Linked DNA regions of Paraglaciecola psychrophila 170. The protein of the gene in region 3 interacts with the protein of the main gene of each other region in a pairwise test. Links are inferred from orthologs where the notes say so. Each region holds a gene or a part of one and is shown on either strand. Other genes may lie near its edges.

Region 1 (8,748 bases), 5.1 Mb from region 3 along the record:
GTCAGAACCTTTGACAATCTCTTTGTAAGACTTCCAAACGAGTCCATGATTAAAACTCAAGTCACCACTTTGACCAAGTTTCCTATAAGACGTGTGGATCTGAAAATTGGTATTGCTTATAAAGAGGATATTGAAATAGTAAAAGAGATCCTTAACAACGTAGCGGCGAAAAATACGCAGTGTTTAGATGAACCCGCTCCAGTGTTTATTTTACTTGGATTTGGCTCTTCTTCCGTTGATATTCAATTTTCAGTTTGGGCCAAAAGAGAAAATTTTTTAACCTTAAAAAATACTATGTATCAAGAAATCAAGAAAACGTTCGATCAACAAGATATTGAGATGCCCTTCTCACATATCAGTTTGTATTCTGGCACAGCAACAAAACCTATCCCTATCATTATGGATAGAGAAAATAATGAGAAATCGTGAAATGAAAAAAATAGTAGTATACCGCATTCAGCTTTTACTCATGGTTTGGAGTAAACATGGCTAAACATCATATCACCGGAGATCTTCCTTTTGGTGAAGAGCTAGGCGTAGCCCCTGGTGGCGTTATTTCATATTCATCGGACTATAACACTGTAGATGACTCTATCTACCCTAGTCGGAGTCACTTTAGAAGCTACGTAGACGGCATTTATATGGGCTACAAGTGGCAATGTGTCGAGTTTACCCGGCGCTGGTTATATACCAACAAAGGCTACATTTTTAATGATGTTGCTATGGCTTATGAAATTTTTAGACTGCGATATGTACGAGATTTAGTGAACAATAAAGAGTTACCTCTGAATGCCTTTAGTAATGGTTCGCAGCGTCACCCAGAGCCTGGGTGTTTATTAATATGGGATGAGGGAGGTGAATTTGTAGAAACCGGGCATGTGGCTATCATCACTGAGGTTTTTGAAGACAAAATTAGAATAGTAGAACAAAATCAGGACTTTGGAAAATGGCCAGATGGCCAAAATTTTTCTAGAGAAATCAAAGCAAAAGTAGGCATTGCAGGCGACTATTGGTTACATTGTCCGTCAGCTGAGTCAACTATTTTAGGTTGGGTAATACAAACCAACGATCCCACTCACGCTACGCGTTTCGACGCACCCGATAAAGAGATGTTTAACATCATCCCTTGCGAAGCAAAAGATGATGGCAAGATAAATACACCATGGCTTAATCTGGCCAATGAAGATGAAAACGCCTTTGTTGACATGATGCAGGGACACAAGTTGTCCTGTGCTGCTTCCAGTGAACTAAAGTATTATCAGCTCTCTGCTGCCGCTAAAGAGGCATTAGAATCAGCGACTGATGAGCTTCACCAAATGTTTATGCATGCCACTGATTATGCCCTCGAACACCCTGAGCTATTGACTAAATTTACCTTGCCAGATGAGATATTGACAAAAATTAGAACCTCTTGGGCGAATCGAAAAAATCAATTAATTACCAGTCGATTTGACTTTGCCATGTCTGAAAATGGTTTAAAGGTATACGAATACAATTGTGACTCTGCATCTTGTTATATGGAGGTAGGTAAAGTACAAGGAAAATGGCTTAAACACTTTGATGTAAAAGATGGGTATGACGCAGGTGGTGAGCTTTTTAAGCATCTAGTGAAAGCTTGGAAGAGTTGTAAGATCAATTCAATCATTCATGTTCTTCAAGACGATGATCCAGAAGAAACCTATCACGCACTTTTCATGAAAAGTGCAATAGAGGCAGCTGGATATAAGTGTGAATTAGTTAAAGGGCTGAATTCTCTGCGTTGGAACTCCAGTACAGAAATCGAGGACTGTAAGGGCAATGTTATTAAATGGGTTTGGAAAACCTGGGCTTGGGAAACCGCATTGGATGAACTTCGTCTAGATGAAGGCAGTCAGAAACGAGCAGATTATCTTAATCACCCTCCTTCATTGGCTAATGTACTGCTTAACGATGACATTATGGTGTTTGAGCCTATTTGGACACTTATTCCAAGTAATAAGGCAATACTACCTATACTCTGCTCTCTATTTCCTAACCATCCACTATTATTAAACGCTGATTTTGAAATCAATACTGAGTTAGCTAATTCTGGGTACGTTGTTAAACCCATAGTAGGAAGATGTGGTGCCAATATTCAGTTAATCGATCAACATCAAAAAACAATAGCTGAAAAGCCAGGGCAATTTGACGGCAGAGATAAAATTTACCAGCAACTATTCCCATTACCTTGCATTAACAATCTTTATGTTCAGGTATGTACGTTTACCGCACAAGGTAACTATGCGGGAAGTGGCGTTCGTGTTGACTCCACAATGATTATTGGTAAAGACAGTGATTGTATTGCATTGCAAGTTTGCCACAAATGATTAAGTAAACGCTACTTTGTAGATAGCGCACCTAGAAAGATTAAAAAATTAGTTTTATCTTGTCAGGTGACTTGAAATTAGGATGAGATTGATTATCTAATGAATAAAAAAGAACTAGAGAAAGAACGTTTTTGTAAGGTCAGCTCAATATTATACAGTGCCAGCCAGCCGATTCGAATATTGTCTCACTTAGAATGGAACAGGGATATTAAGCGTCAATTTTTTGCAGATAAATGTAAAGAACTGCCTAAAGTTAACTATCCACAATTTGACCCGAGTAAAACCTTAACCTTAGTGAATGAAGCTAGAGCCCTGATTGGAAATACGGACATAGATAACTGGTTACAACGTATCTCAATTAAGCTTGAATATGGAGCTTTAATGATGGCATCTGCAGGCACTAAGAAGTTTTATGAGTTCTCTGAAAAGTTATATGGTAAGCCAACTAACCCTTTTACTGATGGTAAATCAACACCGCTGGAATTAGCCAATACATTTGACAAACAAATTAGCAGTTACGCGAACTACGACTTAGGCGCCCCACCTCCAATGTGTTACCTCGCCTCTGATATAGCTAAACAAATGCAGGATGCAGTTGTGAAGATGTTCGGTGACGAAGCCCCACAAGTCGAAATTGTAGATGAGCTTTCTGCCAATGCATTAGCAAACCCAAAGCTTATTAGGATCAGAAAAACGGCGTGTTTTACCGATCTTGATGCGCAGCAGCTTATTAGTCATGAGGCACATATTCATGTTGCCACATCTATTAATGGCTTGCATCAACCGCATCTTAAAATATTAGCCGCGGGGCATCCTGGCACCACTAAGACACAAGAAGGCTTAGCCGTATTCTCTGAGTACATTACTAACGCAATAGATTTAGACCGTCTTCGTAGACTTGCAGATCGTATTCTAGCGATACAAATGGCAATCGAAGGGGCCAACTTTTTAGACGTATATCACTATTTTTTAGAGCGGATTGGCAACGAATCGCAGGCTTACGAAAATACCCGAAGAGTATTCCGAGGTGGCGTGTTAAACCGGTGGGGCACCCTTTACTAAAGATGGGGTCTATTTAGAAGGATTTATCCGCGTACACAATTTTTTAAAAGCCATCGCAGCTAACGGCAGGGCAGATTGTCTGAAGTTATTATTTTGCGGGAAAATGGATATTGAAGACATACCTGTCTTATACAAATTAGAAGAAATGGGTCTCTGCCAACCGGCGAAATACTTACCACCGTGGGTTAAAGATGCTCGTTATTTATTGGCGTATCTAACCTGCTCTGAATTTCTTAATAAAATGGATATGACTAAAAATTATGCGCACTACGAGGAATTACTTCAGAGCATTCCCAAAACGCTTAATTAGAGCTTATTTATAAGTCAGGTTATAAATCCTATCAACGGTCTTTAAATGAAATCATGCGCGACTTTCGCTGATGGACGAGCACAACGCTAGCCCATCAGTTTGATACATAATAATTAACACTTCTATTATTGAAAAATTTGTAAATTCAGGTACCAAATACTTTTTATTGTTTTTCCCACCGGGATTAACAGTTTTCCGATTTTAAGCTGTTAAAAATCAATCCCGAAATATTTGCAGACTTACCTTTAGGATCTGTAATAACATCCTCGGCTCTGTAATTTTTTTGGTACTCTTTTCCATAGTCCATATCACTTTATTATTTAAATTCAGAAAAATACTGCTTTCTGTGGATGCCACATAGGCCTCATCAAAATATGCTGGCTCACGAACACTTTTCCACGTAACAAAATAATAATTTTGGTAGCTAGGGTAATTTATTCCATGAATATTTTATCCATGTTTTTATTTTTGGAGTCAAAAACTTAAAATTTGATACTGCTTAAACTCCCGAATTTTCACTGACTTTTTTTGCGATTTTGTCTTCAAACTCTCTGTGGCACGACAGGCACTTGAGCACATCAATAACCGCAATTTTTTCTCAGCGGTCCTCATTTGTATTCCGAATCAGTCCATGTCGCTTCACTCCTTTTGAACTGAAGGAGGAAATAGTCGATAGAATAAATATGCTGACGCAAAGTACAACGGTGTACCTGAAGGATATTTTAAATTTTAAAATATTTTATCTACCTTATTTTTTACCGACAACGCGTCAGATAAATATTCATTAAAATTTGAGAAATAAGAGTCGTAGTACCAAATATATGGGATGCGGATACATTGTGTCCATCTAACAGACTACTTCTTAGTATTATTTGGTATTTTTTCCAATGCACGTTTATAACGCATTTTCACAGTACTCAGATTCTGATCTACAATCTCTGAGATTTCATTAAATTTTAGTCCGCTAACGATCCTAAACACCACAATTGAACGCTCTTCCACACTCAGGTTAGCTAACCAAAGATCAATCTTTTCATTGTATTCAATTGACACAGATTCAACTTGTTCTTCCGCTATAAAATCAGCCTCATCCATAGCAACAAGCGTCAGCTTTTTTTTCCTGAGACGGTTCAATGATTGATTATGGGCAATCTGATATATCCATGTTTTAAAACTGGAGCGTCCTTCAAAGCGATGGATATTGTTAAACACGTTTAACAATGTGTCGCTCACAGTTTCTTCTGCTTCTTCAATCGAGCCAAGATATCTGTAACAGACTTGTATTAATTTTGAGTGATATCTATGAAAGATCACTTCATATGCAGTTGTCACATAGGGCAACTGAATACGAGCAATCCTTAGAAGCTCACTGTCATCTAGCTGCGACAACCTCTCTGAGACTCTACTGGCACCTAGCCTTGTGGTTTTCATGGTTAATGTTTTTAAGACTCTTCCCAGCGTTCAGCCAACTTGGTTATGGTATAGGTCTTAGTCAGTAAGTCTTGATTAGGAATGCTCATCTGTAGTCCGTCTTTGTTTTCTATAATGGTATTAACGGTGCTGACCTGAATAACGTTTCCAATAAAACCATCAAATTCAATTTCATCTCCTGGTAACAATTGTTCTCTTGCATATATGCCTGAAACAATACTGTTTGCGATGGCCTTGGTTCCTAAACCTAACGCCAACGCGAGGGCGACTCCCATACTCGCTATTAACACAGTAAAAATAGTGTTTAGCAGTTCTGTTTCTAATTGAAGTTGGCCAACAACTAATGAAAAGGTGATGAATATCACTAACATTTGAAGCATTTTTGCTGCAGCGTCACCAAACTCAATACCCATATTCTCAAAAGACGCTTCTACTTGTTTTTTGACTGCCTTAGCAATAAATAAACCAATAACTGTAATCACCACTGCGCCAACTAATTTAGGAAGATACAACACGAACTCATCCAACAGAGACGACAGCCTGTCTAACCCTAACGTTTCTGCACCGGCAACAAGAATAATCAGCACAAAAAATAGATAAAGGATACGTCCTACAAGCGTCGACGGACTTAATTTAAACCCCAAGGTTTTCAATCCCCTCTCGATACCCAGCATATCGCAAAGCGTATTAAAGCCTACTTTCTCAATGACCTTTGCAAACCACTTGGTCACAAATTTAGACAATAAAAGACCTATAAAAATGAAAATTATAGTGGCAATCAAATTAGGTAAAAACCCAGCAATTTCTGTCCAAAAGCGCGTCAAGGCATTGCCAAACGATTGGGTCCAAATATCTATGTTCATGTCGGTTCTCCATTTTTGAATAAGGTGTGTAATTTCAATTTTTGTTGTTTTTTGTTTGTTTTAGCTTTTGACGCAAGTCGAAGCGACGTTTTGCTGAATATGCTGACGCACCAAAACCTAACAACAAAACCCAAAACCAACCAACAAAAAGGCTGCCAACATCTTTGATTGCTGTTGTGTTCGTAGATTTTCTGAGAACCTGTTGTAATGCTTTATCTTCATCAGTAACAGGCGCACTTTGGTTCAACAGCTTTTTTAACTGTTCTTCATCCGGGCTCATGGCGATTCTCCAACTAAACGTAAAATGGGCCAATCACGGTGCTTAGCCCTTTCTAATTATTTGACTAATTTACTATCAGCATTACAACGCGTCTAAATGGCGTTCACAGGTATAGACTAGTCAAAACGAAAAGAAGTCACATTTTAAGAATATTAATTTAAAAAGTCACCTTATGACCAATTGGCACTTCATTCCGTCTAACAGATAGTGATATATAAGATTAGGTTTTGATAAGGAAAGTTTTTGTGCAATGGAGCTAGGCATTGGCAGTTTACCCCTTCTGAAAAATGCCTCTGTTTTAAAAAACAACGTATAGTTGAATTGAACAGGTCTATTTACCCAGTGCGTTTTTAAATAACTCTTAGCTATTAAGCCTTAGTATTCTGCTTACTCAGTTCTTTATACCAAAGCGTCATAAAATCCTTTGTCAATTTATGTTCAATATCAAGAGCCTTTTCAATCGGACAAAACAAGGTGAAACTTGCCTTAAATTCTCCAATTTCTGTAGTACCAAAATATATTTCAGGCTCTGGACCAGATACTTGAGCATCTAATTTTCTTTCAATAACAGAATTATATCGACCTGCGACATCTATAAAATCTTCACAATAATGTTTGGCTTTGTTGGATAATGTTTCATAAATGGAATAAGGGTTAAGACTTTCTTTACGCACAATCATAAAATGATGGGTGACATAACGCTTACTGAAATTTAAGTTTTTTATGGCGCTGGTAATCAGTTTGTTGTTGGGGATATACACTGTTTTTCTTGAAAACTGATAAGTATTGATGTCGATTTCATGCAACGTCGTTTTTATCCAGTCAGTTTCCACCACTTCGCCAAAATAATCACCTACTTGAATCCAATCACCTATCTTAAAAGGTCTAGTTGTGACCAGATAGAAAAAACCGATCACACATTGAATAAACTCTCTTGTAGCAATCACAATAGCTACAGCAAAAGCCGCAATCGATAATGCAAAATTCTGAATTTCAGCAGCCCATATAGACAACAGCAACAACATCATAATGAAATTAATAAAATGCTTAATGTTATGAGACGTATTTCTAACATCTAGCTGCTTTTTTTCGGCGCGCTCTTTGGCTAATTTATCTACCAGCGCTTTTAAACCAAACGCGAGGCTGATAACGATTAAAGAAATTAAAACTGGATGTATCAGTATATCTTTGAGCATAAATTCCTAATGGGTTAACGTTTTATAGCAGTAAAAAGCTATAAAAAATATTTATTAAACCTTGAGTAGGCCTTACTATTTAATTTCTTGGCAGCATATCTGATAGCAACAAAGCTATTCCCAAAAACGACATGAAACCAGCAATATCAGTGATAGTGGTCAACACGATTGACGATGATTGGGCAGGGTTCATACCAAACTTTTTTAGCGCAATAGGCACTACGGCTCCAACTTTCCCTGCAATCATCAAAGCTAATATCATTACTAAATCAATGACTATAGCAAGCCCCCAAGGATTGACTCCAGAAATACAAGGATACAGAACAAGTAAGGGCAGTTACCAAACCATTGAGCAGCCCAGTCACCATTATTTCATTCATACTCTGCGCTATTGCACGAGAATAAGCACTCGCCCTTCATCAGTTTTAATCACAGCATGGTTGAGGTAATGTTAATCAAGGTTCCTTCTATTCCGGCCATTTAGAGATGTTCATTAAACCGAAAGTGACTTTTAGCCTGTTTAGAGGTAATAGTATTTGCCAAAAATGCATTGCTTCCTATGCCAAATGCAAATAACAGTACTATCACAATCACTATATTAAACGTGGTATTGAATATTGATACTACGCAGTTCGATACCGACGACTAGGGCAACGAAGAATATAGAAATTCTGGCTATACTCCCTAATGATTCAGATTGACTAAGCACTGAAACTTCATCAGCACTCTCGCTATCACCCCCACAATATTGCCCAAGAGAGAACCAGTAATCAAAATAAAAGCGGTGCCACATAACCTAACAATGCATTGAACCATGAAGAGAAAATCTAGCCCTAAACTAGACGTTGCCGCTGCAAAAAACCAGCATCACCACCCAAAAAGCTTTTTTACTAATGACGGCGGCATGAGACGCTTTAATTTCATCGACTCCCTTCACTGCGACTTCTCTAACAACTTTTTGCCACATTCGGCTAATGAACATAACAGACGTCAGCGTTAACTTGCTAAATACCCAAGTAATTAACCACCCTAATAAAATAAGAAATAGTGCACCAATCAGTTTCGGAACATGTAAACCAAATAAGAATTTAATTGCTCGTAGTTTGTAGACAAAGCAGTTTGAGTGGTCATTCTCAGTTTCCTTTAGCAAGATTCATTTTAAGTCTATTATTTTAGACGCATTTTTGTCAAAGTTGGTCACATCAAACTCCACTTTTTGAACTATTCGTTTTGGGAATATTTGTTTTAAACGATTTAAAAC
Region 2 (8,792 bases), 4.6 Mb from region 3 along the record:
CGACTGCTATTGCTAGGATATCGTTTTGTATCCAGATTTCATCCAAAGTATCAGTTAGCTCATCATGAGTATTTAATTGATTAGAAAATGTATTATAAGAAAGGGCTAAGTGCATTATTATGATTATTTTATACATCACATCACCTTGTGGCTTTCGGCCATATTAACATATGGAAAACCTCCATGTTTCTTAGTGGGTTAGTTTGTAATGCATCACGTAAGTGGGTGCTTCCCACGCTTTAGATACAAAGTCAGCAATCGTATTTTCTATTAACTTAAAATGGTTTTTTACATAAATTTTTAAAGATATTGCCGTTCTATTGATATGGCCATTTTCAATGGCAGTTATTATTGCCAACCTTATTGCTGGGCGATTTTTATTTACGGGATGTTGATCTGGTTTGAAGTCTTTTCTTGTCGGACGAACAAATTGTGGTTGCACGGGCAACTGCAGGTGGAAACGCGACGAATGTGGCTAGAACCAATCCTATTAAAGCGTTGAGACAAGAATAGTCGATATTAACTAACACTAATTGGTATCGCATCCTGTTTGATATACAGTAATACCCACTTTTTATCGGGGTAGAATTTGATGAACGACACTATTATTGGACTTTTGGGCTATATCACTTGGATTTTAGTGTTATTGGTTTGGCTAGCGGTATATCGCACTGTATTGGTGGCAAAAAAGCAGCAGGCGGTAAATGATTTTAAAGCCGACGGCTCTAACTCACCTGGCTTTGGTGAACGGATAACGAGAGCACAAAGTAACTGTGTTGAGAGTTTTGCGTTTATAGGTGGTTTGATGTTGTTGGCTTTGGCAACTGATTCTGCAGCAATCACCAATAACTTAGCCTTGCTGTTGTTGGCAGCGCGTTTAGGGCAGTCTATTACGCACTTAATATCGACGAGTGTGTTGGCGGTTCAGATTCGCTTCGCTTTTTCTTGGCGCAGGTTGGTATTTGTTTTTATTGGGTGGTTTTATTCGCCTCAAAATTTATAGGAGTTTAGTAGTATGTCAAAACCGACAATTGAACAGTTACTCGACGTCTCTCCATGCGAATATTCTGAAGGTTTACCCATAGAGCAGTTTATTGATCCCGTCATTCATCAAATGTGGCCGCAGATGCCACGTATTGCTGGCCCTGCATTTACTGTTAAATGTGGAAAAGGTGACCACCTAAGTCTGCACGCAGCTATTTATCGTGCTAAAGCAGGCGATGTGCTTGTCGTTGAAGCAGGCCCTGATTATGCCAATACTGGCGGTAATGTCTGTGCTATTGCCAAGCAGAGAGGCGTTGTTGCTATGATTATTGATGGGTTTATTCGAGATATTGCTGAAATTCGTGAGGCGCAGTTTCCAATTTATGCACGTGGTGTGATGCCCAAGCCAGGTGTTAAAGAACAAATGTTTCCTCTTAATCAACCTATTAAGTGTGGCGGTGTCACGGTTAATGCCGGTGATTATATTGTGGCAGATGAAGAAGGCATTGCGGTTATTCCAAAAGATAAACTCACAGAGGTGTATAAGCTTGCCAAAGCTCGAACAGATAAAGACGCTTCGATGAATTTGGCTGATTGGAAAGTCCAACATTCGAAAAAAGTTGAATCGAAACTGCAAGAATTAGGGTATTCTGATTAGCCTAATTTAGAAATGGCTTGCTGAAAATTATCTTTTAGCAAGCTGCGTAATTCCAAGGTTAATAATCCCCATGTTTTCATTTTTTGAACGGTTAACTAATCCGTTTCCTGCTGCTCACCCAACACAACCACCTGATACAATTTTCGCATTCTGTCGTTACTATACCCAAGGTATGTGGCCGGTTATTTTTTGTGTTTCTATTTTAGCTGCCGCCATTGCTGCACTAGAAGTATCGCTCTTTGGTTTTTTAGGTCAACTGGTTGATTGGTTGGCTGAAAGCGATAGAGAAACATTTTTACAGCAAGAGTTAGGCAGTCTTATATGGATGGCAATACTGGTATTGGTTATTTTACCAGTATTAGTGGTGACTCAATCTTTGTTGTCACATCAGGGACTGATGGGAAATTTCCCGATGCAAATCCGTTGGCAAGCACACCGGTATATGATTGGTCAAAGCTTAGGCTTTTTTCAAAATGAGTTTGCTGGACGTATAGCCACTAAAGTCATGCAAACTGCGTTGTCAGTGCGTGAAACCGTGATGAAAACACTGGATATCTTAGTGTATGTTAGTGTGTATTTTTTCAGTATCTTGTTTTTGGTTATCTCAGCCGATTGGCGCTTAAGTGCTCCCCTTATTATCTGGTTTTTAGTTTATTTAGTGATCTTGCGTACGCTTATTCCCAAATTGAAAAGGGTGTCGCAACGTCAAGCCGATGCACGTTCGATGATGACAGGGCGTATTGTGGATAGTTATACCAATATCACCACAGTCAAATTGTTTGCTCACACCAATCGCGAAGCAGAATACGCCAAAGAGGGCATGTTGGGTTTCTTGAAAAAAGTCTATCCTCAGATGCGCTTGGTAACGGTGTTGTATGGTTGTGTTTGGTTTAGCAATGCTCTACTGGTATTCAGTATTACTGCGCTGGCGATATATCTATGGATGTTGGAGTTGGTCACACCTGGTGAAATCGCGATTACCGTGAGTTTGTGTCTACGCCTTAATGGTATGTCGCAATGGGTGATGTGGGAGGTATCTTCGCTGTTTGAAAATATCGGTACTGTGCAAGACGGCATCAACAGTTTGTCGTTGCCTGTTGATGTGCAAGATAAACCCAATGCAAAAGCCTTAGAAATGAAGGGAGGGGCGATTCATTTCAATAAAGTGAACTTTGGTTATGCTGGCGCTAATGATATTCCTATTACAGTGTTTAAAGATCTTGATATCAAAATTAAACCAGGCGAAAAAGTAGGACTGGTAGGCCGCTCAGGCGCTGGAAAGTCTACTTTGGTTAATCTACTGCTACGTTTTTATGATATCCAAAGCGGCAGTATTACTATCGATGGACAAGATATTAGTCAGGTTCAACAAGAAACCTTGCGTGCCAATATTAGCATGGTGACCCAAGACACTTCATTGTTACATCGCTCAGTGCGCGATAACATTCTGTATGGGCGTTTAGATGCCAGTGAAGAGGATATGCTAAAAGCGGCCAAACAAGCTGAGTCCCATGAGTTTATTCAAACCTTGTCTGATTTGCAGGGCCGCACCGGTTACGATGCACACGTAGGTGAGCGTGGAGTGAAACTCTCGGGAGGTCAACGTCAGCGTATCGCTATAGCTCGCGTTATGTTGAAAGACGCGCCTATTTTGATTTTAGATGAAGCTACGTCTGCACTTGATTCTGAAGTAGAAGCGGCAATTCAACATTGTCTGAATAAAGTTATGGAAAACAAAACTGTACTGGCTATCGCTCACAGGTTATCTACTATTGCGCAGATGGATAGATTGCTGGTGCTTGACCAAGGCAAGATTGTTGAATCAGGCACCCACACAGAATTGATACACAAAGGTGGGATCTATGCCAAATTGTGGGAGCATCAAACAGGTGGTTTTATTGGCTTAGAATAAAATTTAACTAATTAAAAAAGTTCTTTAGAAAATAAGAGTTTGTCTGTGATAGGCATATTTATTCAAGGACTATTGATTTCTGGTGGTTTGATTATCGCCATAGGTGCACAAAATGCCTATATTTTGAGACAAGGTTTACTGGGTCAAAAGTCTTTTATGCTTGCGCGGTATGTTTTATTTGTGATGCGGCATTAATTACCCTAGGTATAGTAGGTGTATGTTCCATTTTACAAACGTCGCCATTTTTCCTTAATTTTTTATCGATACTTGGTGCTATATTTTTGTACTGGTATGCATGCAATTCCTTTATAAGAGCTTGCAAAGGAAATAGTCACTTACATATTGAACAAGGAGTGGGTAAGCAGCAATCACTTGCCAAATTAATGTTAACTACATTAGCTATAACGCTATTCAATCAACATGTTTATTTAGATACATTAGTGATAAATGGAGGCATAGGTGGAACATTGGGTAGAGAAGAAAAACACTGGTTTTTACTAGGCTCAATCGTTGCTTCATTCGTTTGGTTTTTTGGATTGGGATATGCTTCTAAAAAACTCATTCCGTTTTTTGAAAAGAGTAAACATGGATGATTTTAGATTCTGTCATTGGCTTAGTGATGGTATGGATTGCCACAGGTTTAGTTATATTTGTTTATCAGAATTTATTGATATGAGCTTAAATTGACAACTATCATTATCGACCACTTTGTGGCACCACTTTGTCTCGAGCAAATAGAAATATTGTTTGAAGATGAATATTTGTTAGGCATCAATAAACCCAGTGGCTTATTGAGTTTATCAGGTAAAAACCCACTGAATAAAGATTCTGTTCATTACCGGTTAGTACAGCAATATCCTGATATCAGGTTGACGCACCGCTTAGACCTAGGCACCTCAGGAATAATGATATTAGCTAAAAACAAAGTGGTTAATGCAAACCTGACTAAGCAGTTTCAAGCTAGAAGCATCATAAAACGTTATGTGAGTATTTTAGCTGGAGAGGTGCAGGATAGTGAGGGACTGATTGACTTACCCATAGCTAAAGACACATTACTTTTCCCTCGGCTAAAAATTTGTCATCAAGATGGAAAATCAGCCCAGAGTCATTTTCAAGTGACTGCAAGGCTAGATAAGCCAGTAGCTACTAAAGTGTTGTTTACGCCTTTGACTGGAAGAACCCATCAGTTGCGTATTCATAGTCAGGCGATTGGGCATCCAATTCTAGGTTGCGACCTTTATGGCACGGAGGTAACCCAGAAAATGGCTTCTAGGCTAATGTTGCATGCCTCTGATATTACTTTCGACCATCCGCATTCTCAACAACGCGTGACCCTCACTAGTCCTTGTCTTTTTTAAACGTTGAATAAAGCAGCCAACAGTCCAATTAGTCCGCCAAACACACCGCCCCATACCACTAACCAACCTAAATGTTCTCTGATCATGCTTTGGATAATGTCTTTAACCATGTCAGGTGTGAGCTCATCTAAACGCTGTTCAACAATTTGATTGATTTTGACATGTAAGTCTTGCTGAACGCCCGGCTGGGTTAGCTCTTCTTGTAGCAGCAATACAAACTTAGGATCTTGAGTAATATCAGCCAAGGCGGAGCCCATTTTTTCCACAAAGGGTTGTCGCATAGGCTCTAGAGCTTCAACACCGCCGAACATGCCTAACATCTGACCAAATGAAGATGCCTTGATAACCTCTACCAACGAGTCAAATGTCGGTGCTAAATCCACCTTTCTAATAATTGGGGCAAAATCCACTTGCATAGGTTGATTACTGTCGGCTAAAAAACGTTGAATGTTTTCTTCACTAAAAAACTGTTCCATCACCAGCGTACGAATACCGCTTTTAAAATCTTCAAAGCGTTGTGGAATGACACCCGATCCATATAATCCAGGAACTTTTTCAAACAGCATATGTATCGCTAACCAGTTAGTGATGGCACCAGATACAGCAAATAAACCAACGGTTTTTACGATTATGTTATCTAAGAAAAAGCCCACAAAAACTAAGGCGATAGCTAATCCATTGGTGATAATACTTTTGTTCAAAGAAAAAACTCCAAGAGTGTTAAATATGAAAAGGTTTTATATCAGTAAATGATTTGCTGTCAACTAGTGAACGGCATAATGTTTATCTTAATATTACTTATTCTTTAAATAACCTAAATATTTTTCGCCCATTTACCACTAAAAACATACCTTCAATGATCACGCCGCCTATTGAAGCAACTAAGTGATTATGATTTAACCAACTTAGTGTTCCTATTGACATGAAAAGCCGCATACGTATAACTTGTTCTTTAAACACCGCTCATGTGCCAAGCGTTGCACCTAGTAACGGCAATAGATGTACCCATTCAGTGCTATTGGGAATGGCCATTAGCCAAACCGTGAATACAAGTATCAACATCACCCAAACACTCGTGGTTAAGCTGGATACATAATTACGAGCACTACCGAGTAGGGCCATAGTAGAGGTTTTCCAAAGCCCAAACATGAAAAAGTAAATGCAGTCAGATAGTATCTGAATTTTTGATTATTCCTGTGCAAAAAAGCGTTAACGGCAGCTATTAACCCGATAGATTTTGCCAAAACAAGGGATTAAGTGATTCAAAGATAGCGATAAAATCAATCAACAAAGGTTACTGAATACATAAAATATTAACAGCCTAAATTGTCTGATTTTGATACTATAACGTTAGCATCTAAGCGCTTGCGAAGTTAAAAATTAAATATACATTCAGGAGGTTCGAACGACCTATGATTGTGTTCTTTCATCTTTCTTCTTGAATCCCCGATGCCAATAAGTATAATACGGCTCCCTCCTTGATAGTGATTCAGAATTTTTCCCGAAAAATCGATGTTTCTTCAAGGTTGATGTAACTAAAATTTGCGTTGTTGGATAGTTAATCTGATATCCGATGGTCGCTATGAGTTTTAGGGGTGTAGTTCCAATTGGTAGAACAGCGGTCTCCAAAACCGATGGTTGGGGGTTCGAATCCCTCCACCCCTGCCACTTTATTGGCAAAAATGTCCCATTTTTAGGTGACGATGTAACTAGTGAGAATTAGGGTTTAGCATGAGTGAAAATACAGAAAACAATTCCAATCCGTTAGATATGTTGAGGTGGTTGGTAATATTTGGTTTATTAGGTGGCGTAGTAGCTGTTAACCATTTTTTCCCAGAACTCTCAGTTCTGTACATTGCCCTGATTGCTGTGGCTGCTGTGGGTGTCGCTGGTTTTATAGCTTCAACCACACTTAAAGGTAGCACTTTCATTACTTTTGCAAAAGAATCTCGAATTGAAGTACGCAAAGTCGTATGGCCCACTCGTCAAGAAACGACTACGACTACTATGATTGTGTTAGCCGCTACAGTTGTAATGGCACTTCTTCTGTGGGGACTAGACGGGATTATCGTTGAGGTTGTCTCATTTATAACTGGATTAGGGATTTAAGTCATGTCTGATAAAAAATGGTACGTGGTTCAAGCTTTCTCTGGCTATGAAGGCCGTGTTCAAAAAACGTTATTAGAACACATCAAAATGAATGAAATGGAAGACTTCTTCGGTGAGATTTTAGTTCCTACAGAAGAAGTTGTTGAAATGCGAGCTGGACAGCAAAGAAAAAGCGAACGTAAATTTTTTCCAGGATACGTATTGGTTCAAATGGACATGAATGAAGATTCATGGCATTTAGTTAAAAGTGTACCTCGTGTTTTAGGATTTATTGGTGGTACTTCAGACCGCCCAGCGCCTATTACAAAGAAAGAAGCCGATGCTATATTGAATCGTCTTGAAGAAGGCGTTGATAAGCCAAAACCAAAGACATTGTTCGAACCGGGCGAAGTGGTACGGGTTACCGATGGGCCTTTTGCGGATTTCAATGGTGTGGTTGAAGAAGTAGATTACGAAAAAAGTCGCTTGAAAGTATCCGTACTTATTTTTGGTCGTTCAACGCCAGTAGAACTAGAGTTTGGTCAAGTAGAAAAAGGCTAGCTCTAACATTTAATTCAGACGAAAAAGGATGCATCTAGCATCCTTTTTTATTGGCAATAAACAATGAAATATTAACGTCACTTAATTTATGTCATTGTTATAACGCTGACTTAAAATCGAGGTTCGTGGTTGGTAATTCTGCAACTTAATGCTGATTGTTTCAGGGATAGTCTTAGTATAATTCTTTAAACAGATCTCATGTCCTTTAAGTGAAATTCGACTAATTTATGGTGTTGATATTGTCATTACTCCCAGGGACGCAACAGGTCATAGCACGAGTCAGGTTAACTAGTAAGAAGGTGATTGGGATTTATCACCAGATATTCTGGCTAACTTAAAAACTTGATATGTCTCAAATTAATATTCGCCCTTGAAAACAACTACTAAATTTAAAATATGCTTAGTCAAGGCACTATACAGATCCATGATAATACTGTTATAAAGTTACCCATGAACAAATTGAACGAGAACATCTAACCACGATGAAAGTCCTAAGTAGCGCATCTTATTTCTGTAATAGTGCCGCGTATAAAACATGAAATTGGTTTTGTAACACACCATATGAAGCATAAAATAAAGATCTGTGACAATAATACTTGTGCTGTTGCAATGGTTCATCTATACTTTGCGACCAATTTTATTAGAACGGGAAGCCAATAAAGTGAGCATGCTCAGTGTTTACAAGGCGTTATACCCAAATTAGAGAGTATTATCATGGCGAAGAAAGTCACTGGCTTAATTAAGCTTCAGGTTGCCGCAGGTGCTGCGAACCCTAGCCCACCAGTTGGTCCTGCACTAGGTCAACATGGTGTAAATATCATGGAGTTCTGTAAGGCGTTTAACGCAAAAACAGAAGCTCTAGAGAAAGGCGCTCCAGTACCAGTTGAAATCACTGTATACGAAGATCGTTCTTTTACCTTCATAACTAAAACTCCTCCTGCTTCTTTCTTACTTAAGAAAGCTGCTGGTATAAAAAATGGTTCTGGTCGTCCTAACACTGAAAAAGTGGGTAAAGTGACGCGTGAGCAATTAGAAGAAATTGCTAAAACTAAAGAACCTGATCTGACTGCAGCAAGTTTAGAAGCAGCAGTAAACACCATCGCTGGCTCTGCACGCAGCATGGGCTTAGTGGTAGAGGGGTAAGACATGGCTAAATTAACAAAACGCGCTCGCTTAGTTTTAGAAAAAGTTGATGCGACTAAAGAATACGAATTTAATGAAGCAGTGACTT
Region 3 (5,617 bases):
GAGAGAGAAAATTACGGAGAAAAGTATGAGCGACAAAATTATCCAGTTATCAGATGATAGTTTCGAGGCAGATGTTATCAATGCAGCTGGTCCTGTGTTAGTTGATTTTTGGGCAGAATGGTGTGGTCCATGTAAAATGATCGCACCAATACTGCATGAAGTGGCTGACGAATTCGACGGCAAAGTAACAGTTGGTAAGCTGAATGTCGATGAAAATAACGAAACTCCGCCTAAGTATGGCATAAGAGGTATACCTACATTACTCTTATTTAAAGGTGGTAATGTAGCGGCCACTAAAGTGGGTGCATTGTCAAAAGCTCAACTTTTAGAGTTTTTGAACGAAAACATTTAATATTTGTTACTACAAAATATAAATATATAAGCTCAGCTTTGGCTGAGCTTTTTTGTGAATGACTAGTCCCCACCATGCCCGTAGAGCCTGTTACTACTGCAAACAAATTGTTACTTTGCGTTTTAATGGATGGCCCTTATTTTAATAGCGGGGATGTAGAATGATGTTAAATTGGCTGACAAACAGACAATTCACTGGACGCGGGAATTATTAGGTGCTAACTTTTATCTTGTTCATACCTGAACACACCCACACTTCGCTCAAATCAGAGATATACATAAGTAAAACCTTTGAATCAATCAAACTGGCTTTTAAGAGAAGCTTCTAGCATAAAGACCTACCAATTATGAATCTTACCGAACTCAAGAATAAACCGATCAGTGAACTGGTTAGCCTAGCCGAAGAAATGAAGCTAGAAAACATGGCTCGCGCTCGCAAACAAGACATTATTTTTTCTATCCTAAAATCTCACGCTAAAAGCGGTGAAGACATTTTTGGTGATGGCGTACTAGAAATTCTTCAAGATGGTTTTGGATTTTTGCGTTCCAACGACTCTTCATACTTGGCAGGCCCAGACGACATTTATGTCTCGCCTAGTCAAATCAGACGCTTCAACTTGCGAACTGGCGATACGATTTCAGGCAAAATACGCCCACCAAAAGACACCGAGCGTTACTTCGCATTATTGAAAATAAGTGAAGTCAATTATGATCGCCCTGAAAATGCACGTAATAAAATATTATTCGAAAATTTAACACCACTTCACGCTAACGAACGCTTAATCATGGAACGTGGCAATGGTAGTAGCGAAGATATCACTGCACGGGTTTTAGACCTAGCAGCTCCAATTGGCCGCGGCCAACGTGGTTTGATAGTCGCACCACCTAAAGCAGGTAAAACATTACTGCTACAAAACATCGCCCAATCTATTGCCGCTAACCATCCAGAATGTTTGTTGATGGTATTATTAATTGATGAACGACCAGAAGAAGTGACTGAAATGCAGCGCTTAGTTCGGGGTGAAGTTATTGCATCTACTTTTGACGAACCAGCGAGTCGCCACGTACAAGTGGCTGAAATGGTAATCGAAAAAGCCAAACGTTTAGTCGAACACAAAAAAGACGTGGTCATTTTGCTAGACTCAATCACACGTTTAGCGCGAGCTTACAACACAGTTATACCTTCATCAGGCAAAGTATTAACCGGTGGTGTGGATGCCAACGCATTGCACAAACCTAAACGTTTCTTTGGTGCTGCGCGTAACATCGAAGAAGGCGGCAGCTTAACAATCATTGCCACAGCATTGATTGATACTGGTTCTAAGATGGATGAAGTTATCTACGAAGAATTTAAAGGTACGGGTAATATGGAATTGCACCTGAACCGTAAAATTGCTGAGAAACGTGTATTTCCAGCTATCGACTACAATCGTTCAGGTACTCGTCGAGAAGAGTTATTAACCACACCAGACGAATTACAAAAGATGTGGATATTACGCAAAATAGTACATGAAATGTCTGAGATAGATGCCATGGAATTTCTTATTGGTAAGTTGTCTATGACGAAAACTAACAACGAATTCTTCACTGCAATGCGTAAACAAAGAAGCTAAGCTTTTTGTAAAAGCCTCTTATAAAGTAATAAAGTCCGCCTCAGGAAACTGCAAGCGGATTTTTTACGGTTCAAATCTCCACACCTAACTTTGCTTAACATTTGACAAGCTGATGCGCTTTCAACATATTAGATAGCCACCCACTTAAAGTCGATCATTAATGAAACAGCTTATACCCGTCTTATTTCTACTATTAATTTTCACACCCAAAATAACTGCGGCTTCTAACATTGAAGAAATGGTTAATGATATTGAAGCAAAGGTTATTAAATGGCGTCATCATCTACACCAACATCCAGAATTATCTAACCGTGAGTTTGAAACGGCAAAATATATTACTAAACACCTTAAGAGCCTTGGATTAGAAGTACAGACTGGTGTCGCTATAACAGGAGTGGTAGCGGTACTTGATAGTGGCAAACCAGGGCCAGTGATTGCACTACGTGCGGATATAGATGGACTTCCTGTACTTGAGCAAAATGATTTACCTTGGAAGTCGACCCAGCGTGGTGAACTTGAAGGTAATGATGTACCAGTCATGCACGCCTGTGGCCACGATACTCATGTTGCCATGTTAATGGGTGCCGCGGAGATATTAGTTAAAATAAAGAATCAGCTAAAGGGTAAAGTGAAATTTATATTTCAACCCGCAGAAGAAGGTGCACCTAGAGGTGAAAAAGGGGGTGCTGAACTGATGATTGCAGAGGGAGTGCTCAAGAATCCCGCAGTAGATGTGATTTTTGGACTGCATATTAGTTCTGATACCGACGTAGGCAAAATACGTTATAAAGAAGGCGGCACTATGGCTGCAGTTGACCCGTTTAAAATAGTCATAAAAGGCAAACAAGCACATGGGGCTTACCCTTGGTTGAGTGTGGACCCTATCACTACAGCTGCACAAATCATTATGAGCTTGCAAACCATAGTCAGCCGAGAAATTAAACTCATTGATGAAGCAGCGGTCGTCACCATAGGCTCTATTCATGGCGGCAACCGCTCTAACATTATCCCTAGTGAGGTTGAATTAGTGGGCACCATTCGTACATTGAACAAAGCGGCACGTGACCATATGTACGAAGCGCTACCTAGAAAGGTTAAAGGTATTGCTGACAGCATGCGCGCCGAAGTCGAAGTAACGTTGCCTTTGGATTACTCCTACCCCATCACCTATAACGATCCTGCACTAACTGAAAAAATGGTGCCCACACTGATAAGAAGTGCTGGTGCCGACAATGTTATTTACAGTAAACCTGTAACTGGCGCTGAAGATTTTTCGTTTTTTCAAGAAAAAATACCGGGATTATATATGTGGATTGGTGGTAAACCCTTGGATGTGCCAGCAGACCAAGCCCCAGCTCATCACACCCCAGAGTTTTTATGTTGACGATTCAGGTATGAAAACAGGCGTGAAATTACTCACAGACTTAACCTTGGATTACATGAAAATGCATTAAAATACGTATGAATGACACCGCTGATTGGGGTGGTTTCTATGCTGATTGCGATGAGCTATAATATGTGTCCAAAAATTTTGGAGGGATTGTTTCCCCTCATATCATAAAATGTGATTTAAGAGAGAAAGTTATGCCAAACGTGGCAATAGTAATGGGTTCCAAGTCTGATTGGCCCACCATGCAAAAAGCAGCGCTCATGTTAGAAAAACTTGGCGTAAGTTATACAGCCGAAGTTATCTCTGCTCACAGGACCCCAAATTCTCTTTCAGAATTTGCCGAGCAAGCTGCTTCTAAAGGTTATCAAGTCATTATTGGTGGAGCCGGTGGTGCAGCACATTTACCCGGTATGATCGCGGCACATACACATTTACCCGTATTTGGTGTACCTGTGCGCTCAAGCCAATTGAACGGTATTGACTCTTTACTCTCCATCGTGCAAATGCCCAAAGGCGTTGCAGTAGGCACATTAGCAATTGGTGAAGCCGGTGCAGCCAATGCTGGATTGTTAGCAGCGCAGGTAGTCGGCCTACAAAATCCAGAGGTACAACAAGCCATTATAAATTTTAGAGCCGAGCAAACAGCTACTGTGTTGGCACAAGACGAATTGGTCCTTCCCTCTTTATGATAAAATTAACGTGAGACTGTATAAATGAGCATATTAGTTCTTGGATCAGGCCAATTGGCTAGAATGATGGCTTTGTCTGGCTATCCGCTTGGAATAAGTGTTCAGGCAGTTGATGTAGTGGATAATAAGATTGTTGATCCTGTTACTAAGCATATTATCAACAACTCACTGGACAGGGTGATTGAGGAAGTCAATGCGATCACGGTAGAATTTGAAAGTATCCCTGAGGACCTGCTCGAGTTAGTCCATGGTAGCGGCAAACTCAAACCTAGCGTAGAGGCAATCCTAACTGGTGCTGATAGAGTAAGAGAGAAAAAATTACTCGAAAAGCTGGAGATTGCCAACTGCCCATTTGAAATCGTCACCGATGTCGAAGAATTAGATGCGGCAGTCGATAAGCTTGGTGAAAAATTAATCATCAAAGCAAGCAGAGATGGCTATGATGGATACGGTCAATGGCGTTTACAAAACCAAAGCGACTTACCTGAACTTAAGCTAAAACTATCAAAATTGAACTTGCACAAAGTGCCTTTAATAGTTGAGAAAATGCTCAACTTTGATCGAGAGCTTTCACTGGTTGCAGTACGCAGCAGTAAAGGTGATATTGCCTATTATCCACTTGCCGAAAACTTGCACTACCAAGGCCAATTACATGTCTCTATTGCACCTGCCCCGAAAGTTGACGAAGCACTCAGTCAACAAGCACAAGAAATCTTTAATAAACTAGCAGAATCCTTAGATTACGTAGGTGTATTGGCGGTAGAATTTTTCCAAATTGGCGAACAATTGCTAGTCAATGAAATTGCCCCACGAGTACATAACTCAGGACATTGGACCATGCAAGGCTCAGACACCTGCCAGTTTGAGAATCATCTAAGAGCTGTAAGAGGATTACCTTTAGGTTCAACTAAAGTGACCTCACCCACTGCAATGATCAATATCATAGGTTGCAAAGATTTTGCCCGCGATATGCTTAGCATTCCAGGCTGTCATTTACATTGGTATGGCAAAACACCACGGAAAAAACGCAAGATGGGACACTTTAATTTATGTGCCGACAATTATGCTGAGCTTGGTAACACGATGTTAGCTTTGGCCGAATACGTGCCAATAGAATACTTCCCGATGCTTAAAGATGAAGCAGCCCGATTGCTGAAACTTTAAGCATCTGATTAGAATTTTATGGTATTTGATTGACATCATATAAATTGTGAATACAATGGCGCTCGCTTTAGGGATTAGCTGCTACAAAGTAGTTTATCAACAACCCAAAAGTAGTGTCACCCAGAAAGATTTATCCTGTGTGCCGACTTAGCTCAGTTGGTAGAGCAACTGACTTGTAATCAGTAGGTCACCAGTTCGACTCCGGTAGTCGGCACCATTCTTTCCTTCAAATATCTTCAAACGGACTTGTAATCAGTAGCTAAGCTTCATAGCAGTTCGACTCCGGTAGTCGGCACCATTCTTTTCTTCAAATATTTTCAAACGGACTTGCAATCAGTAGCTAAGCTTCATAGCAGTTCGAATCCGGTAGTCGGCACCATTTTGTCGTAAAAATTCATCGAAACAAAACG
Region 4 (8,589 bases), 240 kb from region 3 along the record:
GAATTGTGGCAACAGTTTGTTCAGTCATCGAGCAACGTTGAACATGATATTGCTAAAATAGGAAAACCCGTGCATTTAAATGATTGGCTAAATACGAATGAATGAAATTCTAGGCAAAGAGCTTAGTTCGTTGCCACCGGCATTATTTTTAATGGGGCCTACCGCCTCAGGTAAAACCGGGCTTGCAATTGAGCTGTGCGAAAACCTGCCGTGCGAGATAATCAGTGTCGATTCTGCATTGATTTACCGTGGCATGGATATAGGCACGGCCAAACCGAACGCAGTTGAATTGCAAAGGGCCCCTCACAGGTTAATCGATATTTTGGATCCCGCAGAACGTTACTCAGTGGCCGAATTTCGTAAAGATGCATTGTTGGCCATGCAAGAAATCACAGCAAGGGGTAAAATTCCATTATTAGTGGGTGGCACTATGATGTATTACAAAGCCCTGATTGACGGACTTTCCCCCTTACCAGAGTCAGATCAAAATGTCAGGAAAACCATAGAAGCAGAGGCTGATAAATTAGGATGGGGGGAATTACATCAGCAGTTGGCTCAAATAGATCCAACCTCAGCCAGACGTATTCATCCCAACGATCCTCAACGTTTAATCAGAGCCTTAGAAGTTTATCATCTAACCAATCGTTCAATGACAGACTTGATGGCGACTAAATCCGCCCCCATACCCTATAATGTCAAGCAATTCTGTATTGCTCCGGACGATAGAAAAGTACTGCATCAACGGATTGCTCAGCGTTTTCAACAAATGGTCGATACAGGGTTTCAGGCTGAAGTAGAAGAATTAAGAACCAGAGGTGATCTACATTTGAATTTACCTTCTATTAGATGTGTGGGTTACAGGCAAATGTGGCAATATCTTGATGGTGATTATGGTTTTATTGAAATGATTGCAAAGTCTGTCGCAGCCACTCGTCAACTAGCAAAAAGACAGTTGACTTGGCTCAGAAGTTGGGAAAATATTCACCCGTTAGACACGTTTTCGACAAACAATCTGTCGAAAGTCATTAAACTGAGTCAGTTTCAACTCTAAGGCGGCCTATACAGCTATTTTTTTTTCTGTATAATCACTTTTTGAGTGTGAAATTTTATAATAAAAAGAAAAAGGATTGATCATGGCAAAAGGGCAATCATTACAGGACCCATTCCTCAACGCGCTGCGCAAAGAGCGCATCCCTGTATCCATATATTTGGTTAACGGTATTAAACTTCAAGGTCAAGTTGAATCGTTCGACCAATTTGTGATTTTACTTAAAAATACTGTAAGCCAAATGGTTTACAAACACGCAATTTCTACCGTTGTACCATCGCGCGCAATTCCAATGCCTACGGTTGGTCAGACGGAATCAGACGAAGACTAAATATGGTTTTAGGAGAGCGGATTGTTTGACCGTTATGAAGCAGGTGAACAAGCTGTTTTAGTACATGTCGATTTTGCTGACGAAAATAGCAAAGAAGATTTATTAGAATTACAACTACTTGTGTCGTCTGCTGGTGTAAACGCAATAGATGTAGTGACATGTTCTCGACAGTCTCCACAGGCACGTTATTTTGTGGGAAGTGGCAAAGCAGAAGAAATTGCCAATGCAGTTAGAGCGCAACAAGCTGACGTGGTTATTTTTAATCATAGTCTATCCCCATCTCAAGAACGTAATCTAGAACAACTATGCCAATGTCGAGTGCTCGACCGCACCGGGCTGATTCTAGATATTTTCGCCCAGCGTGCTCGTACCCATGAAGGTAAGTTGCAAGTAGAACTTGCACAACTTAGGCACATGAGTACCCGGTTAGTTCGCGGCTGGACTCACCTTGATAAACAAAAAGGTGGAATAGGTCTGCGTGGTCCTGGTGAAAGTCAACTTGAAACTGACAGACGATTATTAAGAGCAAGGCTTAAAGCGATTCAGCGTCGTCTTGATAAAGTACAAAAACAAAGAGAACAAGGAAGACGCTCTAGAATTCGAGCAGAAATCCCCACAGTTTCACTGGTAGGGTATACCAACGCTGGCAAATCCACTTTATTTAATAGCATGACAGAATCTGCTGTGTACGTTGCTGACCAATTATTTGCGACACTTGACCCAACGCTTAGAAAGATTCAGCTACAAAATGTTGGCTCAGCAATTCTCGCCGATACGGTTGGTTTTATACGTCACCTCCCCCACTGATTTGATAGCAGCGTTTAAGGCCACTCTGCAAGAAACTCAGCAAGCAAATTTATTATTGCATGTAGTGGATTATTCTGACGACCAGTTTCAAGAGAATATCGAACAAGTAAATGAAGTTCTTGAAGAGATAGATGCCAACGAAATTCAACAATTGATGGTGTGTAATAAGATTGATCGAATGGATGGCGTCATTGCAAAAATAGATCGCGATGAATCAGGCATGCCTATTCGAGTTTGGTTATCTGCTCAGCAAGGTCTGGGTATTGATTTACTGCTCAGCGCAATTACTGAATGTCTATCAAAAAACATGGTACAACATAGTTTATTAATACCTCCGCACAAAAGCAGTTTACGTGGTGTATTTTTTGATATGAACTGCATTGCAGAAGAAGGTTATGCGGAAAATGGTGATTGGCAAATCGATGTACGAATGGAACAAAGAGATTGGAACAGACTAATCAAACGTGTCGACGTTGATTTAGAGTCTTATATAGTAAAAAATTAGTAACAAATAACCGATCAAAATATTTAAAAAACTCGTAAAGGTCATTAGACCTATTTATTAGATTAACTAGCTGGAGAGACATGATGGCTTGGAATGAGCCCGGTGGAAACAATAATGATCCTTGGAAAAACAAGGGTGGCCGAGATCAAGGCCCGCCTGATTTAGATGAGGTATTCAAAAACTTGATGAATAAATTCGGCAAGTTTGGTGGTGGTGGTTCTGGTGGCTCATCAGGCGGTAAAAGCCTCGGGGGTATAGGCGCTGCTGTAATAGTTGGTATATTAGTTATCGGCTGGGTGTTCAGTGGTTTTTACACTATTCGTGAAGCTGAGCGCGGCGTGGTTTTGCGGTTTGGAGAATTTAGTCACTTTGTGGATCCCGGTCTGCAATGGAAACCAACTTTTATAGACGAGATTCTACCGGTAGATGTAAAAACAATTCGCTCTATGCCTTCTTCTGGCTCGATGCTAACTGAAGACGAAAACGTGGTCCGTGTTGAGATGGAAGTTCAATACCGTATTCTCGAACCTTATAAATACAGCTTTGCTGTAACTAGCCCTGAAGAGAGTTTGAGTCAAGCATTCGATAGTGCCATTCGTTACGTTGTAGGTCATTCTAGAATGGATGCAGTATTAACGGGTGGACGTGAAGCAACAAGGCGAAGCGTGCTTGATGAATTAACGGGTATCATTGAATCATACGATATGGGTATATCTGTTGTCGATATGAACTTTAAAGATGCAAGGCCGCCAGAAGAAGTGAAAGAAGCTTTTGATGATGCCATTGCAGCACAAGAAGATGAACAACGCTTCATAAACGAAGCAGAAGCTTATTCTCGTGAAATCGAACCTCGTGCCCGTGGACAGGTTAACCGTTTAGCACAAGAAGCCCAAGCTTATAAAGAACGCGTCACATTGGAAGCGCAAGGTGCAATCGCAAGGTTTGAAGAATTACTTCCTCAATATACTTCTGCACCAGAAGTCACTCGTAGCCGTATTTACCTTGAAACTATGGAAGAAGTCTACGGCAACACTAGTAAAATATTGGTGGATACGGAAGGCACTGGCAACATGATGTATTTACCGCTAGATAAAATATTGGGAAATCAGTCTGGGCCAACAATTCCAGCCAACATCCGCAGTACTTTAGAAGGTTTGCGTAATCAAGATGAAGATACACAACCGTTAAACGGCAACTCCAGAAACAACCGTAACAACGGCGCACGTAGTGGGAGAAACTAGGCTATGAAAAATTTTATTGCATTAATAATAGTAGCCATAGGGTTGCTCATATTTGGCTCGTTATTTGTTGTAGAAGAAGGCAACAAAGCCATTGTTATACAGTTTGGTAAAGTACAGAGAGACAGCGAGTCAGGTGACACCACAGTTTTTGAACCTGGTTTACACTTAAAACTCCCTTTCTTTGACCGTGTGGTAAGACTTGATGCACGTATTCAAACATTGGACGAAGTGCCAGATCGTTTTGTGACCTCTGAGAAAAAAGATTTGATTGTCGACTTGTATGTTAAGTGGAAGATTGAAGATTTTGCTAAGTACTATTTAGCCACTGGTGGCATCAAATCTGGTGCAGAAATACTGTTACAACAGAAAGTCAATAATGCCTTACGTTCTGAGTTTGGTACCCGTACTATTCAAGAAATTGTGTCTGGTGAACGATCAGAACTTATGGATGAAGCTATGACACAAGCTTCAACCAGCTCAGACGAGTTGGGGATAAAGATAATTGATGTTCGTGTTAAACAAATTAACCTACCATTGGAAGTAAGAAACTTTATTTTCCAACGTATGCGGAGCGAACGTGAAGCTGTAGCCAGAGAGCATCGCTCTGAAGGTAAAGAGAAAGCTGAATTTATCAAAGCTGATATCGATGCCAAAATTACAGTTATGTTGGCTGACGCAGAACGTAACCTTCGAAAACTAAGAGGTGAAGGTGAAGCTCAAGCAGCTCAGATTTACGCTGAAACTTACACCAAAGATCCTGAATTCTATAGTTTCTTACGGAGTATGGATGCATACAAGAAAAGCTTTAGCAGCAAACAAGATGTGTTGGTTGTTGAACCGGACAGTGATTTTTTCCGTTACATGAAAGACCCAAGCGGAAAACAACCGTAACAGTTTATTTATATTTGAAAGCGCCGCAAGGCGCTTTTTTTTGATAGTGTGTTTATTAAATAGAGCAACTGTCTGTTAATTTAGACATAAGTATCAACAGCAATCCTTGCAACTTAAGTCAATTTACCACACTATGAAAAGTTACATCTAATACAAAGTAGTCAAGGTATTATCTATGAAGTTTTTTGCTGGTTTTATGACCTTTTTAGTCGCCCTTTTGCATTTAGGCATCATGGTGTTAGAAATATTTTTCTGGAATCATCCTGTTGGACAAAAAATATTCTCAATGACAGCAGAGGTGGCACAATCTTCAGAAGTATTGGCTATGAACCAAGGTTTATATAATAGCTTTTTGGGCTTTGGTTTACTTTGGGGCTTAATAAGCGGCAATCAAAGTTTAAAAGTATTTTTACTCATATGTATCACTATTGCCGGGATATTTGGTGGGCTCACAGCTAATACTAACATTTTTTATTTTCAAGCATTACCTGGATTCATTACACTTTTGTTAGTCATTAAAGTCAAACGTCGCCAAGCTGGTGAAGTACGTTTATTTTCGTAATAATGAGCTAAAAATGGAAATGAGTTTTCTTAAACCGCATCGATTACTGACAAAACTGCAGTGCAACAGTGTCGATGCCTCAACAGAACTGATTATAGTATTATATTAGTATAGCTCAGCATTTATCTAAAATAGACTTGCGGATAATTAGGCATATGTTTTAACTAATCTAATCGCTTACCTACTATCAGATGTGTTAATAGATACCTCCAAACAGCAAACATAAGCCACTGGTAACTACCTAAGTATCAATCTTTATGGAAATCCTATGAATCTAACTAGGGCATCATTAAGGTGTGTCTGTAATATGGCATGTAATAGGTTAGAGATAATAAATATTGATACAGGCTACTATTATCTAAACAGTAATGTTCGCCAATCGAGGTTAGGTTTACAGGGGCTTATTGCTAGGTCTCTGAAAAAAAGGCCATAAGTTATGGCCTTCTAATACAATTCTAATTTTATCTTAATAACTTAAAATCATTTAAATAATTTAAGAATTCGCGCCTTATTCAATACCGAAGTCAGTTTTTAGTTTATCTACGCGTGTGATAGATGCCTTTTGTTTCATCTCTCGCTGGCCTAGTTTACGTTCTGCTAAAAACTTTTCTTCCGCTAATAATAAGGTTTCAACGTAATTTAGATAGATTTCTTCATTTTGCATAGCATCGGTAATCGCTCGATCATACAAATTTAACGCTTCTTTATAGTCTTTCTCCGCAACATATATTTGCGCTAAGGTATCCAGTGCTGCTGAGTTATTAGGTTTGATTTCAACTGCCTTTCTCCCATACTCTTTAGCTTTATCAATGTCGCCTTTCTGTAAATGCAGGTACGCCAAATTATTGTTAGCAATATAATTATTGGCATTTTGTTGTAACGCTATTTCATAACTTGCCATTGCCCCTGATAAATCTCCACCTATCTGTCTTTCTGCTAATAACATTCTAGCAGCCAAATCTTGGGGGAATTTTTCTATGTGCTGTGTTAGCAGTTGCATGGTTTTATCAGTTTGCTTCAAAGTATCGTAAGTGAAGATTAACAAGATCAGATTTCTATTATTTGGGGTCGAACTGTAAGCGACCAATGCGTTTTCCAACGCCAATTCTGGTTGTTTGTTATTTAACTGAAAGCGCGCGAGGAAACCTTTAGCTAAGGGTAATCCTAGTACATTGTCTGGCAAAGCATCATACGCCTTTTGAGCCGCTGGATAATCCGCTTGCATCAGTAAAAAATGAGTATTTAACAATTGCATCTGCACATCGTCACGATTCTTAAGGTAACCTTGAGTTAATAGAGCAGCTTCTGCAAACTTGTTCAGATTATCCAGCAACAATAGCTTACCTACGATGGCATCCTTATCATTTGGCTCTTTAACCAACCAAGCATCATAGTGCAAAGTGGCGGGTCGTAATTGGTTAGTTTTGATAAGACTTTGACCTAATGTTTTCCAATACGCTCTTGGTAAATCTTTTTGATCTTTTACTGCAGTCAACAATTCAATCGCTTTTAAGTAATTGGCTTCGACAACATAAACACGAGCGAGGAGTAATCTAATATCCATATTTGAAGGCTCGCTGTCAAAAGTAGCTTGAATCTTTTCAATTCCTGAGATTTGTTTGTTAGCTTGCTTACTAACTAAATAATAAGTCGCCAGTGTAGGGACATTATTTGGAAATTTGATCAATAACTCATCTAATAACAGGCTAGCTTGTTGAGTATCTTTTTGTACAACCGCCAAGTTAACCATGGCCAGTTTTGGAGAGGGACTATTAGTGTCTAGGGACGATGCATTTTCAAATTCTACTTTTGCTTCTGCAAATTTCTGCTGCCTTGTATATACATCGCCAGCCAACATATAGGATTTTGAATCAGCAGGGGTGGAGTTTTTCCAATTGCTTGCCAGTTCCAGGGCTTTGTCGTATTGCTTAGTGACTATATACGCTTTTGCTAGTGTGGTTTGTGCACTCACCAATTCAGGCGACTTACTGACAGCCTCTTCTAAGTTGACTATGCCATCAAGATTATTCAGAGAAAGTTGTAATAACCCTAAGCGCGTTAAATCTTCGGCAGTGCGACTAATATTAGTTGATTTTTCAATCAACACCTTGGCTTCTTTTTCAAAACCGTCACGAAGCAGCTCATAGCTTGCCTTAGAAAATAAAGGCGCGTCTTCATCTGATAATTGGTCAAGCCTACCTAACACGTCCCCTGCTTCTGAGGTCAGCCCTAACTGAAGTTGGCTAGCTGCAAGCAACTTGAGACCAGGATGATTATCTGGCAGTACTCCAGCAATATAAGTCAAATGCCGATTAGCACTTGAGTAGTCTTGTATTTGGTAAGCGGAATAACCTGCTACCAAGCGTATAGACGGTGCTTCAATTCCGCCATTGATAGCTATCTCAGCATGTTTAAGAGCATTGGCATGATCACCTTTTTGTGCATATGTTGCAGACTTTAATTGATTCAATAGGGGATTTTGGTCATTTAATTGAAGAAGTTCATCAATATAAGGTTCCGCAGCTTCTAACTTGCCAATATCTACCAATAATTTGGCTAAGACAAAAGTTGTTTGTTTATCCTCAGGGTAAGACTGAACATAATCAGTAAATATTTCGGCAGCTTCATCCGGTGCACCAAGCGACAACTTTAACTGAGCTAATAACTTCAATACCTCTGCATTTTGCGGAGCTTGTTCACGCAGCTCAGATACTGAAGTGGCGGCCGTTTCATAATCTTCATCTAACACCAGCATGTAAGATGCTGTTAGCCCCTTAAAAATTGAACTAGTTTTAATCTCTCTTAATTCTTCAATCAATACACGCGCATCGTCTAATTTATTTAATCGAGCCAATGCAACTACTTTGAAATAACCGATTTCAGCACGTTCGACTGATGTTAAACCATCTTGATCATGCTCTAGTTTACTAATAGCTGAATAGGCGCCCGATTGTTGATAAGCTTGCGTTAACAAGGGTAATACCTTTGAGGCTTCATAACCATATTCCAACGCACGATTAAACTCTTTTTCTGCACTTTCAAATTGTTTTTGCTGTATGTAAAGCAGCCCAAGTTCAAATCTTGCTTGTGCTGATTTTGGCTCAAGCTGTACCGCATTTTTTAACGCTACAATAGCAGCCCCAGGATCATTTTCTGCAACATACTGTTTAGCTTCCTGCATATACTGGTCACTAGTTTGTCTAC

What was found.
Region 1: the proteins of rho (region 3) and C427_RS23010 interact in binary tests that used the Escherichia coli proteins (3 or more experiments, as listed by UniProt). The link is inferred for Paraglaciecola psychrophila 170 from one-to-one orthologs.
Region 2: the proteins of rho (region 3) and nusG interact in binary tests that used the Escherichia coli proteins (3 or more experiments, as listed by UniProt). The link is inferred for Paraglaciecola psychrophila 170 from one-to-one orthologs.
Region 4: the proteins of rho (region 3) and hfq interact in binary tests that used the Escherichia coli proteins (3 or more experiments, as listed by UniProt). The link is inferred for Paraglaciecola psychrophila 170 from one-to-one orthologs.

What each region holds. Positions count from the first base shown.
Region 1 is NC_020514.1:5,225,672-5,234,419, reverse strand. The notes cover bases 1-2,915. They hold C427_RS23010 (glutathionylspermidine synthase family protein), read left to right. Parts: upstream 1-485; coding sequence 486-2,345; downstream 2,346-2,915. Other genes in these bases: C427_RS23005 (tyrosine/phenylalanine carboxypeptidase domain-containing protein), read left to right, coding at 2,445-2,915; C427_RS23015 (mechanosensitive ion channel family protein), read left to right, coding at 1-429. Also shown: more of C427_RS23005, read left to right, coding at 2,916-3,407; C427_RS28375 (tyrosine/phenylalanine carboxypeptidase domain-containing protein), read left to right, coding at 3,433-3,717; C427_RS23000 (sigma-70 family RNA polymerase sigma factor), read right to left, coding at 4,573-5,148; C427_RS22995 (mechanosensitive ion channel family protein), read right to left, coding at 5,160-6,011; C427_RS22990 (hypothetical protein), read right to left, coding at 6,046-6,291; C427_RS22985 (mechanosensitive ion channel family protein), read right to left, coding at 6,660-7,487; C427_RS28015 (magnesium transporter), read right to left, coding at 7,567-7,749; C427_RS26095 (hypothetical protein), read right to left, coding at 8,086-8,280; C427_RS22975 (hypothetical protein), read right to left, coding at 8,326-8,637. UniProt on the Escherichia coli protein: Catalyzes the formation of an amide bond between glutathione (GSH) and spermidine coupled with hydrolysis of ATP; also catalyzes the opposing reaction, i.e. the hydrolysis of glutathionylspermidine (Gsp) back to glutathione and spermidine.
Region 2 is NC_020514.1:4,697,550-4,706,341, reverse strand. Bases 5,834-8,792 are described here. They hold nusG (transcription termination/antitermination protein NusG), read left to right. Parts: upstream 5,834-7,024; coding sequence 7,025-7,561; downstream 7,562-8,792. Other genes in these bases: rplA (50S ribosomal protein L1), read left to right, coding at 8,708-8,792; rplK (50S ribosomal protein L11), read left to right, coding at 8,276-8,704; secE (preprotein translocase subunit SecE), read left to right, coding at 6,644-7,021. Outside these bases: C427_RS20605 (hypothetical protein), read right to left, coding at 1-136; C427_RS20600 (hypothetical protein), read right to left, coding at 191-442; C427_RS20595 (MAPEG family protein), read left to right, coding at 593-1,003; C427_RS20590 (RraA family protein), read left to right, coding at 1,016-1,642; C427_RS20585 (ABC transporter ATP-binding protein), read left to right, coding at 1,713-3,554; C427_RS26815 (hypothetical protein), read left to right, coding at 3,600-3,749; C427_RS25260 (LysE/ArgO family amino acid transporter), read left to right, coding at 3,731-4,147; C427_RS20575 (RluA family pseudouridine synthase), read left to right, coding at 4,238-4,912; C427_RS20570 (DUF445 family protein), read right to left, coding at 4,909-5,613. UniProt on the Escherichia coli protein: Part of the processive rRNA transcription and antitermination complex (rrnTAC). The complex forms an RNA-chaperone ring around the RNA exit tunnel of RNA polymerase (RNAP).
Region 3 is NC_020514.1:142,546-148,162, reverse strand. What follows is about bases 1-2,831. They hold rho (transcription termination factor Rho), read left to right. Parts: upstream 1-698; coding sequence 699-1,964; downstream 1,965-2,831. Other genes in these bases: trxA (thioredoxin TrxA), read left to right, coding at 26-352. Also shown: purE (5-(carboxyamino)imidazole ribonucleotide mutase), read left to right, coding at 3,549-4,043; C427_RS00685 (5-(carboxyamino)imidazole ribonucleotide synthase), read left to right, coding at 4,068-5,207. UniProt on the Escherichia coli protein: Facilitates transcription termination by a mechanism that involves Rho binding to the nascent RNA, activation of Rho's RNA-dependent ATPase activity, and release of the mRNA from the DNA template.
Region 4 is NC_020514.1:378,840-387,428, reverse strand. Bases 1-2,756 are described here. They hold hfq (RNA chaperone Hfq), read left to right. Parts: upstream 1-1,133; coding sequence 1,134-1,379; downstream 1,380-2,756. Other genes in these bases: miaA (tRNA (adenosine(37)-N6)-dimethylallyltransferase MiaA), read left to right, coding at 98-1,051; mutL (DNA mismatch repair endonuclease MutL), read left to right, coding at 1-105. Outside these bases: FtsH protease activity modulator HflK, read left to right, coding at 2,775-3,932; protease modulator HflC, read left to right, coding at 3,936-4,823; C427_RS01615 (DUF1304 domain-containing protein), read left to right, coding at 4,999-5,385; XrtA/PEP-CTERM system TPR-repeat protein PrsT, read right to left, coding at 5,894-8,589. UniProt on the Escherichia coli protein: RNA chaperone that binds small regulatory RNA (sRNAs) and mRNAs to facilitate mRNA translational regulation in response to envelope stress, environmental stress and changes in metabolite concentrations.